Regions from separate parts of the Bacillus sp. D48C genome, predicted to be linked through region 2. Evidence: riboswitches for the same ligand, from Rfam matches in the RefSeq annotation. Region 2 holds a riboswitch; each other region holds the start of a gene.
What was found. Region 2 has a riboswitch for S-adenosylmethionine ahead of ACLBXA_RS26995 (ABC transporter permease). Riboswitches for the same ligand answer to the same signal wherever they lie in the genome.
Positions count from the first base shown of each region.

Region 1 (3,196 bases), on a different contig from region 2:
CATGAACATATACGAAATCATGAAACATTACTTACGTCGAAGCTAGTTGAAACGACGAACGGATCTTGGGGAGAAGAAAGACTCTATTTAGAAGAAACACGACAAGATCTTCGTGAAAAGATTTTATCATATAAAGCGACTTCTGCTGATAAGAAGCGTATACAAGAGATTGAAAGTGATCTTCGAAAGCAAAAAGCGAAAATTAAAGAAGTAGAAAAAGAATATATTGAAAATGCGAAAGTAATTGGTGCAACTCTATCAAAATGTGCAATTGATGCGCTAATTTATGAGCGTACATTTGATTTAGTTGTCGTAGATGAAGTGAGTATGGCGTTCGTTCCGCAAATCGCATTAGCTGCTTCACTTGGAAAACGTATCGTTGTTTGTGGCGACTTTTTACAATTACCTCCAATTGCGATGGCGAACCATGAACTTGTTCGCAAATGGCTTGGGGAAGATATGTTTTACCATGCTGGGATTGTTGAGTCTGTTAATAAATCAGAAGCACATCCGAACCTATTTATGTTGCAGGAACAAAGACGTATGCATGCGGATATATCGAAGTTTACGAATTCGTTTATTTATAAAAATAGAGTATACGATCATCCGTCTGTTTCAGAGCGTAAAGAACTTGCGCAATTGCAGCCGTTCGCAAATGAAGCGAGTGTTTTATTTGATACGAGCCAAATGGGAGCTTTTTCGTTAAAAGATGCGGCTTCTGGTTCACGTTTTAACATTATGTCTGGTTTAGTAGCGATGCAAATGATGTTAATCGGATTGTTAGACGGTGTTCAGTCGATTGGTGTTGTGACACCTTACAGGGCGCAGTCACGCTTTTTATCAACGTGTATTAGAGAAATGTTGCAGAGAACGAAATATCAAAACATACCAGTTTTAGCGGCGACAGTTCATAAGTTCCAAGGTTCTGAAAGAGATATGATGATCTTTGATACGGTTGACAGTTATCCGCAAGAACGACCTGGCGTATTATTCTTTGATCACAAAAACCATCGCCTCGTCAATGTAGCAGTGACAAGAGCGAGAGGGAAGTTCATTCAATTATCAGATTGCCATTATATGCGTAAAAACCTTTCGAGAAAACAAGCGTTATCACAATTAACAGCTCATATAGAACGTCATGGAGATGTGTATGATCGCACGACATCAAGACAATTGTGGGAACGGAAAATTTCGAAACGTTTACGCTGGTTTATGGAAATGAATCTTGAAGAGCCGAAAGGGTTATTAAAAGATATTTTAGCCGCAAAACGAAAAATTATTATTTCACTTCCAAGTACAAAACAAGTGGATAAGCGAGTATGGCAAGCGTTAATGCGTACAAATGCACAGATAACAGTTTATAGTGATGGACCAGTTCCACTGAAAAATGTAAAGTTACAAAGACAAAATAAAGCATTCCCGTTTATCGTAATTGATGATGAAATCTTCTGGGCAGGCGCACCGCTTACATCTCAAATGATGTTTGAAGGTAGTACAGAATTTCCGTACGTATGTGCCAGACTGCAAGCGCCAGAAACAATTGGTGTATTAAAAGGATTTTTAGATATTCGGTAAATTCGGATAGGAATTCCTTGACTTTTATTTGGAATGAACTTAGAATGAATGTAATTTAATATAATTTTATGAAAATTCTTATCACGAGAGGTGGAGGGACTGGCCCTATGATACCTCGGCAGCGGATTCGTTATGAATACTGTGCCAATTCCAGCAAGGTAACTTGAAAGATAAGAAAGAAGCTCATTTTGATTGTATATACAGAAGCCTCTTTCTATCTTTTAGAAAGAGGCTTTTTTACGTGAAAATAAAAGGAGGAAGAACAATGGGAGCGACAGGAGTAACGTCACAAAGAAAAACAATTGAAGAGAGTATCGAAAGAAATAAGGAAAAGTACATAGAAACAAGTCATGATATTCATGCGAATCCGGAGATTGGAAACCAAGAGTTTTACGCATCCAGAACGTTAAGCTTATTACTAGGTAGTGCAGGATTTCAGCTGCAACACAATATAGCTGGACATGAAACAGGTTTTATTGCGCGAAAAAGTTCAGGAAAACAAGGACCAGTCATTGCATTTTTAGCGGAGTATGACGCTTTACCAGGACTAGGTCATGCGTGTGGTCACAATTTAATTGGCACAATTAGCGTTGCAGCAGCAATCGCATTATCAGAAACGCTTGAAGAAATTGGCGGGGAAGTTGTCGTGTTTGGTACACCAGCAGAAGAAGGCGGGCCAAATGGTAGCGCGAAATCAAGTTATGTAAAGGCAGGTTTATTTAAAGACATTGATGCGGCGCTTATGATTCATCCGAGCGCAAAGACAGCGACAACGAGTCCTTCATTAGCAGTCGATCCACTTGATTTTCATTTTTACGGAAAAACAGCTCACGCTGCAGCCTCACCAGAAGAAGGGATTAATGCATTAGATGCGGTTATTCAGCTTTATAACAGTATTAACGCACTTCGCCAACAACTTCCGTCAGACGTGAAAATTCATGGCGTTATTACAGAAGGCGGAAAAGCACCTAACATTATTCCTGACTACGCCGCGGCAAGGTTCTTCATCCGCGCAGCAACGCGAAAAAGATGTGCAGAAGTAACAGAAAAAGTAAGAAACATTGCTGAGGGAGCAGCGTTAGCAACAGGTGCAAAAGTAAAAATTCATCAATTCCAAAATGAAATCGATGAATTACTCGTAACAAAAACATATAACGATATCGTAGCGGAAGAATTAGAACTATTAGGTGAAGAGGTAAATCGTAAAGAAAGAGTAGGGATCGGTTCAACCGACGCAGGAAACGTAAGTCAAGTCGTACCGACAATTCATCCGTACATTAAAATCGGACCAGATGACTTAATTGCACATACGAATGAATTTAGAGAAGCAGCACGTTCAGAACTTGGAGATAAAGCATTAATTACATCGGCAAAAGCATTAGCAAATACGGCGTATCGATTAATTACGGAAGAAGGGTTGTTAGAGAAGGTGAAGGAGGAGTTTAGAGAGGTGCAGAGGAATCAAGGGTAAGGGATTAAGGTGCTTTTTTCGAATAGCAATCGAATTAATAAGTAGAGATATAAAAAGAACATTGAAAAATCAATGTTCTTTTTTGTTTGCTAGTCATTGATTTTGTTGGTTTTTCTCAAGAAAGAGAAAATTTTACTGTTAGTGAGGATA
Region 1 is NZ_JBKFAQ010000002.1:545,459-548,654, reverse strand. It holds gene ACLBXA_RS07885 (AAA domain-containing protein) at 1-1,575, shown strand, start outside; SAM riboswitch class I at 1,651-1,752, shown strand; gene ACLBXA_RS07880 (M20 family metallopeptidase) at 1,841-3,046, shown strand.
Region 1: it holds a riboswitch for S-adenosylmethionine, as region 2 does, so the genes downstream of both, ACLBXA_RS07880 (M20 family metallopeptidase) here and ACLBXA_RS26995 (ABC transporter permease) in region 2, are expected to answer to the same signal.

Region 2 (3,196 bases):
TGGTTTCATCACGATCAATAGTAAAATAACAATTAATAAATATGGGATACCATATAACACTTCAATCCCTCGTATAATCCATTCATCTATTAACGTTCCAAGACGATTACGCCCTCTCACATATCCACTAAATCCACCAATCAGTACACCAAGCCCTATATCGAGGGCAGCTGCTACTAATCCAACTGTTAGTGAAATCTTCCCACCAGCCCAAGTACGTGCCCAAATATCTCTCCCTAGATCATCTGTTCCAAACCAATGTTCACTACTCGGCGGTAAATTTGTTGCCTTTTTTACTTGTTCACTCGCAGTAAATAAAGTTAAACTTTCGCCAATAAGCGAGAAAACAATAATTAGCAATAACGTCACTGTTCCTAAAACTGCGATTGGATTCGATATAAACTTACGAAACACTTCTTTCTTTCTGCTAATTGTTTGCTGATTTTTATTTATCGTTAATTCTTTTTTCTCTTCTTTCGTTAATAACTGTTCATTAATCTCATAAGCTCCCATTTAAATATCCCCCCTCCTTATGTAATAGAACGAATACGCGGATCAACAATGCGATGAATAATATCTGTAATGAAAATACAAGCAATTAATAACGCACTATAGAAAATCGTTGTTCCCATAATCACCGGATAGTCTCGGTTAAAAATACTATCTACAAAATATTTTCCTAGGCCAGGAATTGAAAAGATTTTTTCAATAACAAAAGTCCCTGTTAAGAGTCCAGCCATTAACGGTCCAACAAATGTAAGTACTGGAACAATCGCATTTCGAAGAGCGTGTCTTATAATAATCTTCTTAATTGGTATACCTTTTGCTCTTGCTAGCTTAATATAATCACTCTGCAGTACTTCGATCATATTAGAACGCACAAACCTTGTAATAACTGCGATTGGCCCTAACGCTAATGCAAAGGATGGCAATACCGTATGTTCGAATGTTCCCCAAGAGGCTACTGGTAAAAACTCAAATTGGATAGCGAATACTTGTATAAATAGTGGTGCTAAAATAAAACTTGGAATAGAAATACCTAAAATTGCGAGCAAACTCACACTATAGTCAATTACTCTCCCATGATATAGAGCAGCAAATGTCCCTGCCGCAATTCCTACTAACAATGAAATAACAAGTGCTTGTAGACCAATAATTGCTGATGGACCAAAGCCAGTTGTTATAATTTCTGATACACCTTGCCCGGTTGATTGAACCGATTCACCAAAATCAAAATGAACTACACCGTCTAAATAAGCAACATATTGATTCCATAACGGTTCATCAAGGTGATACTTCGCTCTCATGTTTTGGATCACTTCTTCAGGAAAGATTTTTGCATCTGATGAAAATGGATCTCCCGGAATAATATGCATAATTAGAAATGTCACTGTCGTAATAACCCATAGTGTGAACACCATAACCGATAATTTTTTAATTACATACACTTCAATAACCCCCTAAACACATGAATTTACTTTGTTTTATGAATGTACTTTTTCCATTACTCCCTTTTCTCTTTTTAGAATACAAAAAGCCTTGATCTTAAAAAATAAGATCAAGGCTTAACAAACAAAGGCCCATCACTTATCTTTCAAGACTTGCTTGCTGGAATTAGCACGGTGTTCCTATTACAGAACCCGCTGCTGAGGTGTCATAGGGCCAGTCCCTCTACCTCTCTGGATAAGTAAATTGCTATATTATTATTTGGTTCAAATTGTATATTTCGAATTATAATTCTGAAAAATTGAAAAGTCAATCAAATTGGATAAATTTAGAAAAATCAGTTTTTAATTCGTTTATCGAAATTACAGTTTTCGGCTTATCATAAAAAGAAATGATGTTAAAGGAGTTATAAGATGGACCCCTTACTTCTTGCTACTATAGGATTACCCTTAACAATCGTTATACTTGTCATCATCGGCTCCTATAAACTCTTTATTAAAAAGAAACGTATTACTTCTTTTTATACTCCTTTCGATAATATTACCGGGCAAACTATTTCCGAATTTCACGAAGAACAGAAAATATTAGTATCTGAGGATGAAGACAGAGATGGCAAGAAGAAAAAATAACCTTGCACAGGCAAGGTTATTTTTTCGTTTCTGCTTGAAAACGTTTATAGTATGTCGATGCTGTTGCAAAGTTAATTTCTATATCACGAATCAACGATGAATCTTCTTCTTTAGCTAACTTCTGTAATTTTTTCATCGCTTGTTCTGATTCATTCAAGAAACCAACATATACCTCATGTTCTTGCTCTTTCGACTTCGGAACACGAATTTCTTTACGTATATGATCAATATCTTCTAACATGCTCGTCGTTACCTTTTGCACGTCTTCTTTATATGTTGCATTCGTTATTTCCTTACCGCCCTTTTCTTTTGCCACTTCAAATAACTGCAGTGCTTTATTAATTTCTTTATTCATTTTTATATCGTATTTTTCATGTACTGCAAGGTATTCTTTCATCTCTTCTGTTTGTTCAGTAGATTGCTCTACCTTTTCTTTCGGTTCTTTCGTATCTTTATTTCCATTACATCCTGCTAGAAGGATCATACTTCCCATTACAGCAATACCCAAAACCTTCTTCATCTCTTCTTCTCCTTTTATCTACAGCTATTACTCATTATAGTTTCTTTTATCTCCACTTGTTATTATACCGAGAACGCCCTACTTTTTACACTTAAGACGACATCGTAATATATATACCAACATGTTTGTCACAGTATCGTCACTTTATACAAATAACTTTTGCAATGCTTTACTACATCACCTTACAAAACTGTAAGCACACATAAAGAACAAACCATGCTAGACTTACATATGCATAACGCAAACATATGTAAGGTTTTAAGGAGAATCATCTATGTACAACACAATGCCTTTTATGGGAGAAGATATTCGTGTCCTTATTCGCGAAAAATCACTTCATATCGAAAATACAGAGAGCCTTCGCCGCGTATTAAAGAAGAAGCATGCTCCATTTAAGTTAGCTCAATATTTAAAACAACAACATACAAATCAATTTCATACCGTGCTAAATATATCGGATAAATCATTAACAATCGAAATCATCGGTCATGTCTACATTGGAAACTTTGCAGATACCTTAAAGGAAATCCCACGTATACCGAAGATTGCTCCTATTATCGTTAAAAAAGCGTATAAAATTACTGACCATACCGATATTATC
Region 2 is NZ_JBKFAQ010000017.1:59,339-62,534, forward strand. It holds gene ACLBXA_RS26990 (ABC transporter permease) at 1-513, opposite strand, end outside; gene ACLBXA_RS26995 (ABC transporter permease) at 531-1,448, opposite strand; SAM riboswitch class I at 1,585-1,690, opposite strand; gene ACLBXA_RS27000 (DUF3951 domain-containing protein) at 1,860-2,075, shown strand; gene ACLBXA_RS27005 (hypothetical protein) at 2,092-2,595, opposite strand; gene ACLBXA_RS27010 (hypothetical protein) at 2,870-3,196, shown strand, end outside.

Region 3 (3,196 bases), on a different contig from region 2:
GTGAACATATTAATTCGTGTAACACCTGGAGTAGAGGCGCACACACATGAATATATTACAACAGGCCAAGATGATTCGAAATTTGGATTTGGCGTTTCAAACGGTCAAGCGATGCAGGCAATTGGATTTGCTTTACAAAAATCAAATTATAATGTGCTAGGGATTCATTCACATATCGGATCGCAAATATTTGAAACAGCTGGTTTTGTTCGAGCAATTGAAGTTCTTCGCCAATTTTTAGAAGAAGTGAGAGAGCAAACAAACTATGTAGTAAAAGTGTTAAATGTAGGCGGGGGATTTGGAATACGCTACACAGAGTCGGATACACCATTAACTCTTGAGACATATGTGCGAGCTGTAACAAGTGCAGTGAGAGAACAATTTACTGTATGTGAATATCCATTGCCAGAAATATGGATTGAACCAGGCCGTAGCATTGTAGGTGATGCTGGGACAACAATTTATACAGTTGGATCTGTGAAAGATATTCCTGGTATTCGGAAATATGTATCAGTCGATGGTGGAATGACAGATAATTTAAGACCTGCTTTATATAGTGCGCGTTATGAAGCAATGTTAGCGAATCGAGGGAATGATGAGAATGAGGAACTCGTTTCGATTGCTGGGAAATGCTGTGAGAGTGGAGATATGTTGATTTGGGATATTCATTTACCAAAAGTCGCTTCTGCTGATTTACTAGCAGTTTCCTGTACAGGAGCCTACGGGTATTCGATGGCGAATAATTACAATCGGATTCGAAGACCAGCCGTGGTCTTTGCAAAAGGCGGAACATCGCAAGTAGTTGTGGAACGCGAAACATATGAAAATATTATTGGGAACGATCGCATACGTATTAAAGAGCTTGTCTAAATAGAAAAGGAGTTGTTCGGATGGGCAATTCCTTTTTTGTAAAATAAAATAATTAAAATATATCGGAAAACTAGGATTGAAAAAAATCAGAATTGTGATAAAATACAAATACAAAGCTTATCAAGAGAAGCGGAGGGAACTGGCCCGAAGAAGCTCGGCAACCTGCTTATAGAAAGCAAGGTGCTAAATCCAGCAAAATGGAATCCATTTTGAAAGATAAGGTAAAATATATTACCGAACAGTCTTTTCGAAATGGGAAAGATTTTTTTTATGAATAAAAAGGGGGGCTGTTCGCGTGAGTGTACGGGAACATTTTGATGAAGTATCCGAGAAGATTGAAGCGATGCTTGCTGATATGAAATATGGTTCAATTACAATTGTTGTGCAAGATGGAAAAGTAATTCAGTTAGAGAAAAGTGAAAAAGTACGTTTAAAGTGAAAAGCGCTGACTAGAAAAACTAGAGGCGGTTTTAACCTATTTTCATTAGGTTAAAACCGTCTTTTTGCTTTTACAGGGGGAAAAAACATGTTGACGTATGAAACGTGGGAAGAAAATGTTGTTTCATTTTCGGAAGAAGATGAAACAAAAGGCGCGTTATCAGTATTAAATTGGGCTTATGAAGAGTATAAAGATGAAATCGTCTATGCATGTAGCTTTGGGGTGGAAGGTATGGTATTGCTGCACCTTATAAACCAAGTAAATCCATCTGCTAAAGTTGTATTTTTAGATACAAATGTTCATTTTCAAGAAACGTATGAATTAATTCAAAGAGTGAGGGAACGATTTCCTTCATTGAATATTATAGAAAAACAGCCAGAACTTACACTTGATGAACAGGCGAAGTTGCATGGTGAAAAACTGTGGGAGAGCAATCCGAATCTTTGTTGTAAGATTAGAAAAATTTTACCTTTAGAAAAATCATTAGTCGTGGAAAAAGCATGGATATCGGGCTTAAGAAGGGAACAATCAGAAACACGTAAGCATACAAAGTTTATAAATCAAGATCATCGTTTTCAATCTATTAAAGTTTGTCCACTCATTCATTGGACGTGGAAAGAAGTTTGGCGATATGTATACAAACATAGCTTGCCGTATAACCCGTTGCATGATGTTGGCTATCCAAGTATTGGGTGTGAGAAATGTACTTTACCTGTAGGGGATGGTGGCGATTCAAGAGATGGTAGATGGGCTGGGAAAATGAAAACCGAATGTGGTCTTCATTATCAATAAGATGAATCTTGAAATAAAGCTAAGAGGGGATATAGAAAATGAGCACAGTAAACGAATTAGTAAACCGTATAGATGAGACATATGAGGTATCACAAATTGAAAAAGAAATTAAATTAGACAATATTGCTTTAAGTGATTTAGAACTATTGGCGACAGGTGGATATAGCCCGCTTACTGGTTTTTTAGGGAAGGAAGATTATGATTCAGTCGTAGAAACGCTTCGTTTAGCAAATGGTAGTGTGTGGAGTATACCGATTACATTACCGGTAACAGAAGAAGTCGCAGAAAGCCTGAAGACTGGAGAGGAAGTAAAGCTTGTCAACAATGGAAATATATATGGTGTTATTCAAATAGAAGATATTTTCGTACCAGATAAAGAAAAAGAAGCGTTACTTGTATATAAAACAACGGATGAGGTTCATCCAGGAGTGAAAAAGTTATATGAACGGCCAAACGTTTACGTTGGAGGAACTATTATTCTAACAAAACGCTTTGAAAATAATCAATTTCCTTCTTATCGTTTAGACCCAATTGAAACGAGAGAAGAATTTAAAAAACGTGGGTGGAAAACAGTAGTCGGATTTCAAACGAGAAACCCGGTACATCGTGCCCATGAGTATATTCAAAAATCTGCTCTTGAAATTGTAGATGGTCTCTTTTTAAATCCACTCGTTGGAGAAACGAAATCGGATGATATTCCTGCTGATGTAAGAATGGAAAGCTATGAAGTACTCCTTCAAAACTATTATCCGAAAAATCGTGTCTTTTTAAGTGTATTTCCTGCTGCAATGCGTTACGCAGGACCAAGGGAAGCTATATTTCATGCGTTAGTAAGAAAGAATTTTGGATGTACACACTTTATTGTAGGGCGTGATCATGCCGGAGTAGGAGATTATTACGGAACATACGAAGCGCAAGAAATCTTCACGAATTTTACGATAGAAGAGTTAGGCATTACACCACTATTCTTTGAACATAGTTTTTACTGCACGAAATGTGAAGCGATGGCTTCAACGAAAACATGTCCGCACGGAAAAGAAGATCATGTTATTTTATCGGGTACGAAAGTAAGAGAATTATTAAGAAACGGTGAGA
Region 3 is NZ_JBKFAQ010000005.1:226,774-229,969, forward strand. It holds gene lysA (diaminopimelate decarboxylase) at 1-870, shown strand, start outside; SAM riboswitch class I at 985-1,093, shown strand; gene ACLBXA_RS15340 (YezD family protein) at 1,166-1,309, shown strand; gene ACLBXA_RS15345 (phosphoadenylyl-sulfate reductase) at 1,397-2,101, shown strand; gene sat (sulfate adenylyltransferase) at 2,140-3,196, shown strand, end outside.
Region 3: it holds a riboswitch for S-adenosylmethionine, as region 2 does, so the genes downstream of both, ACLBXA_RS15340 (YezD family protein) here and ACLBXA_RS26995 (ABC transporter permease) in region 2, are expected to answer to the same signal.

Region 4 (3,196 bases), on a different contig from region 2:
ACCTCTTTTGAAAGTTGTTACAATTCTAGTGACAAATGATATAATCTTTCCAGTATTTTGTAAAGAGAAAAATAAGAATGGGGCTGAAAAAATGAAAGTCGCATGTATTCAAATGGATATTGTTTTTGGAGATGTAGAAAAAAATATTGAGAATGCTAAAAATAAAATAAGCGAAGCGATGAAGGAGAGACCGGATGTTATTGTCTTACCAGAATTATGGACAACAGGATATGATTTAGCAAGACTTTCTGAAATTGCAGATAGGGATGGATTGGAAACGAAAGAAAAGTTGAAAGAATGGTCGAAACAATATGGTGTACATATTGTTGGTGGTTCCATAGCGAAGCAAACAGAGCAAGGTGTTACAAATACAATGTATGTGGTAAACAAGGAAGGAGAACTAGTCAATGAATATAGTAAAGTGCATTTATTTCAGCTTATGGATGAACATAAATATTTAATCGCTGGAAATAGTACAGGTGAATTTAAGTTAGATGATGTAGAGTGCGCCGGCACAATTTGTTATGACATTCGTTTTCCAGAGTGGATGCGCGTTCATACTGCAAAAGGTTCAAAAGTTTTATTTGTTGTAGCAGAATGGCCATTAGTTCGTTTAGCACATTGGCGTTTGCTATTGCAAGCAAGAGCAGTTGAAAATCAATGTTATGTTGTTGCCTGTAATAGGGCAGGAAAGGATCCGAATAATGAGTTTGCCGGTCATTCTTTAATTGTCGATCCTTGGGGCGAGGTTGTTGTAGAAGCAAATGAAGAAGAATCAATTTTATTTGGAGAGCTTGTATTCGAGAAAATTAAAGAAGTACGTAAAGGAATTCCAGTTTTTGCGGATCGTCGTCCAGAATTATACAAATAAAATGTTGACAAGTGATTTTTATTCTTGGTATAGTCTTCAACATAAAGTTAAAAATTCAAAAAATTATACAACTCTTATCAAGAGCAGGTGGAGGGATTTGGCCCGATGAAGCCCAGCAACCGACCGTAATACCATTGTGAAATGGGGCGTTTATTACGCCAAAAGGCACGGTGCTAATTCCAGCAGAAAGTAAAACTTTCTGGCAGATAAGAGGGGAGAAGATAAACTTCAAACCTCTTTCTTAGTGGAAAGAGGTTTTTCTATGTTAGAAAAACCTCTGAATTTAAAAAGGGGGAGAAGACGATGGGATATTATTCATTAACAGAAATAACAGCTGTACAATATGCGAAAGATCATGGCTATTTTGAAGCGAAGGCAAATGTCGTTTGTCATGAAATTGGAGACGGAAACTTAAATTACGTGTTCAAATTAGATGATGGAGAGAAATCAATTATAATAAAACAAGCACTGCCCTATGCGAAAGTAGTTGGTGAAAGCTGGCCATTGTCTATAAAAAGAGCAACGATTGAAAGTAAGGCCTTACAAATTTTTGCGCAGTATGTACCGGATTATGTTCCAGCAGTGTACAGTCATGATGAAGAGTTAGCGATAACGGTAATAGAAGACTTATCAAGACTAACAATTACAAGAAAAGGATTAATAGGCGGAGAAGAATATCCGCTTTTATCCCAGCATATCGGCCGTTTTCTAGCACATGTTTTATTTTATACTTCAGATTTTGGTTTACAGTCAGAAGAGAAGAGGGTACTAGAAGGTACCTTTGTAAATCCGGACCTTTGTAAAATTACAGAGGATTTAGTGTTTACAGATCCGTTTGGACATTATGATACAAATGATTATGAGCCAGATTTACAGCTCGTGGTTGATGAACTTTGGAGTGATAAAACTTTAAAACTAAAAGTAGCACAATATAAATATAAGTTCTTAACAAGAAAAGAAACTCTTATTCATGGTGATTTACATACTGGTAGTATTTTTTCGTCACCTTCTGAAACGAAAGTGATTGATCCAGAATTTGCGACATATGGCCCATTTGGATTTGACATAGGTCAATTTATTGCAAATCTATTATTAAATGCTTTATCTAGAGAAGAAGAAAAAAGAAGTGTACTATTTTTCCATATAGAAAAGACGTGGAGTTATTTTGTAGAGACTTTTACAAAGTTATGGATTGGAGAAGGTGTAGAAGTATATACGAAAGAAAAACAATGGTTACCAATTATTTTGCAAAATATCTTTACTGATGCAGTTGGATTTGCCGGATGTGAACTGATTCGTAGAACAATTGGTTTAGCTCATGTAGCAGATTTAGATGAAATAGAAAATAAAGAAACAAGAATTCAAGCTAAGAAGCAAGCGCTATCCTTAGGTAAAGAACTAATAAAATATGAATCTAAAAGTGCAGATATTCAACTGTTTCGAACATTATTTCAACAGACAGTTTCAGGGGGCGTAAAAGCGTGAGTACAATTGTTACTGTTCCGAGATCTGTAAGCTGGAAAGGTGATGCAATTGCGGTATTAAATCAAACGAAATTGCCGCATAGCACAGAATACAAAACATTGACGACTATTGAAGAGGTTTGGAAAAGCATCGTAATGTTAGAAGTACGAGGAGCGCCTGCAATTGGAATTGTAGCTGCATTTGGCTTGGCGCTTGCATCAAAAAAATATAACACTGTACATATTGAAGAATTTCAAAAGAAGTTTAATAGAGATTGTAATTATTTGGGGACGTCACGCCCGACAGCGGTCAATTTATTTTGGGCAATTGATCGTATGAGAGAATCTATTCGAGGGATTACTACAATAAAAGGAGCACAAAAAACATTAGAAGAAGAAGCGCTTCGCATTCAGCAGGAAGATGAAGAGGTGTGCCGAAATATTGGGGAATATGCGTTAACATGTTTTAAAGATGGCGATAATATTTTAACAATCTGTAACGCTGGAAGTATCGCAACTGCCAGATATGGAACTGCATTAGCTCCCTTTTATATTGGAAAAGAGAAAGGTGTGCGTTTACATGCATATGCGTGTGAAACGAGACCAGTTTTACAAGGTGGTCGCTTAACGACGTGGGAATTGAAGCAAGCAAATATTAATGTGACCCTTATTACAGATAATACTGCAGCTCATGCTATTCAAACGAAAGAAATAGATGCAATTATTGTAGGGGCGGATCGAATTGTCGCAAATGGAGATACGGCAAATAAAATAGGGACAATGAATTTAGCTATTTTAGCAAAGTACTTTGATATCCCATTTTATGTTGCTGCGCCACTGTCAACATTTGATGTTACGAAAG
Region 4 is NZ_JBKFAQ010000001.1:795,586-798,781, forward strand. It holds gene ACLBXA_RS04340 (carbon-nitrogen family hydrolase) at 8-871, shown strand; SAM riboswitch class I at 943-1,084, shown strand; gene mtnK (S-methyl-5-thioribose kinase) at 1,175-2,356, shown strand; gene mtnA (S-methyl-5-thioribose-1-phosphate isomerase) at 2,353-3,196, shown strand, end outside.
Region 4: it holds a riboswitch for S-adenosylmethionine, as region 2 does, so the genes downstream of both, mtnK (S-methyl-5-thioribose kinase) here and ACLBXA_RS26995 (ABC transporter permease) in region 2, are expected to answer to the same signal.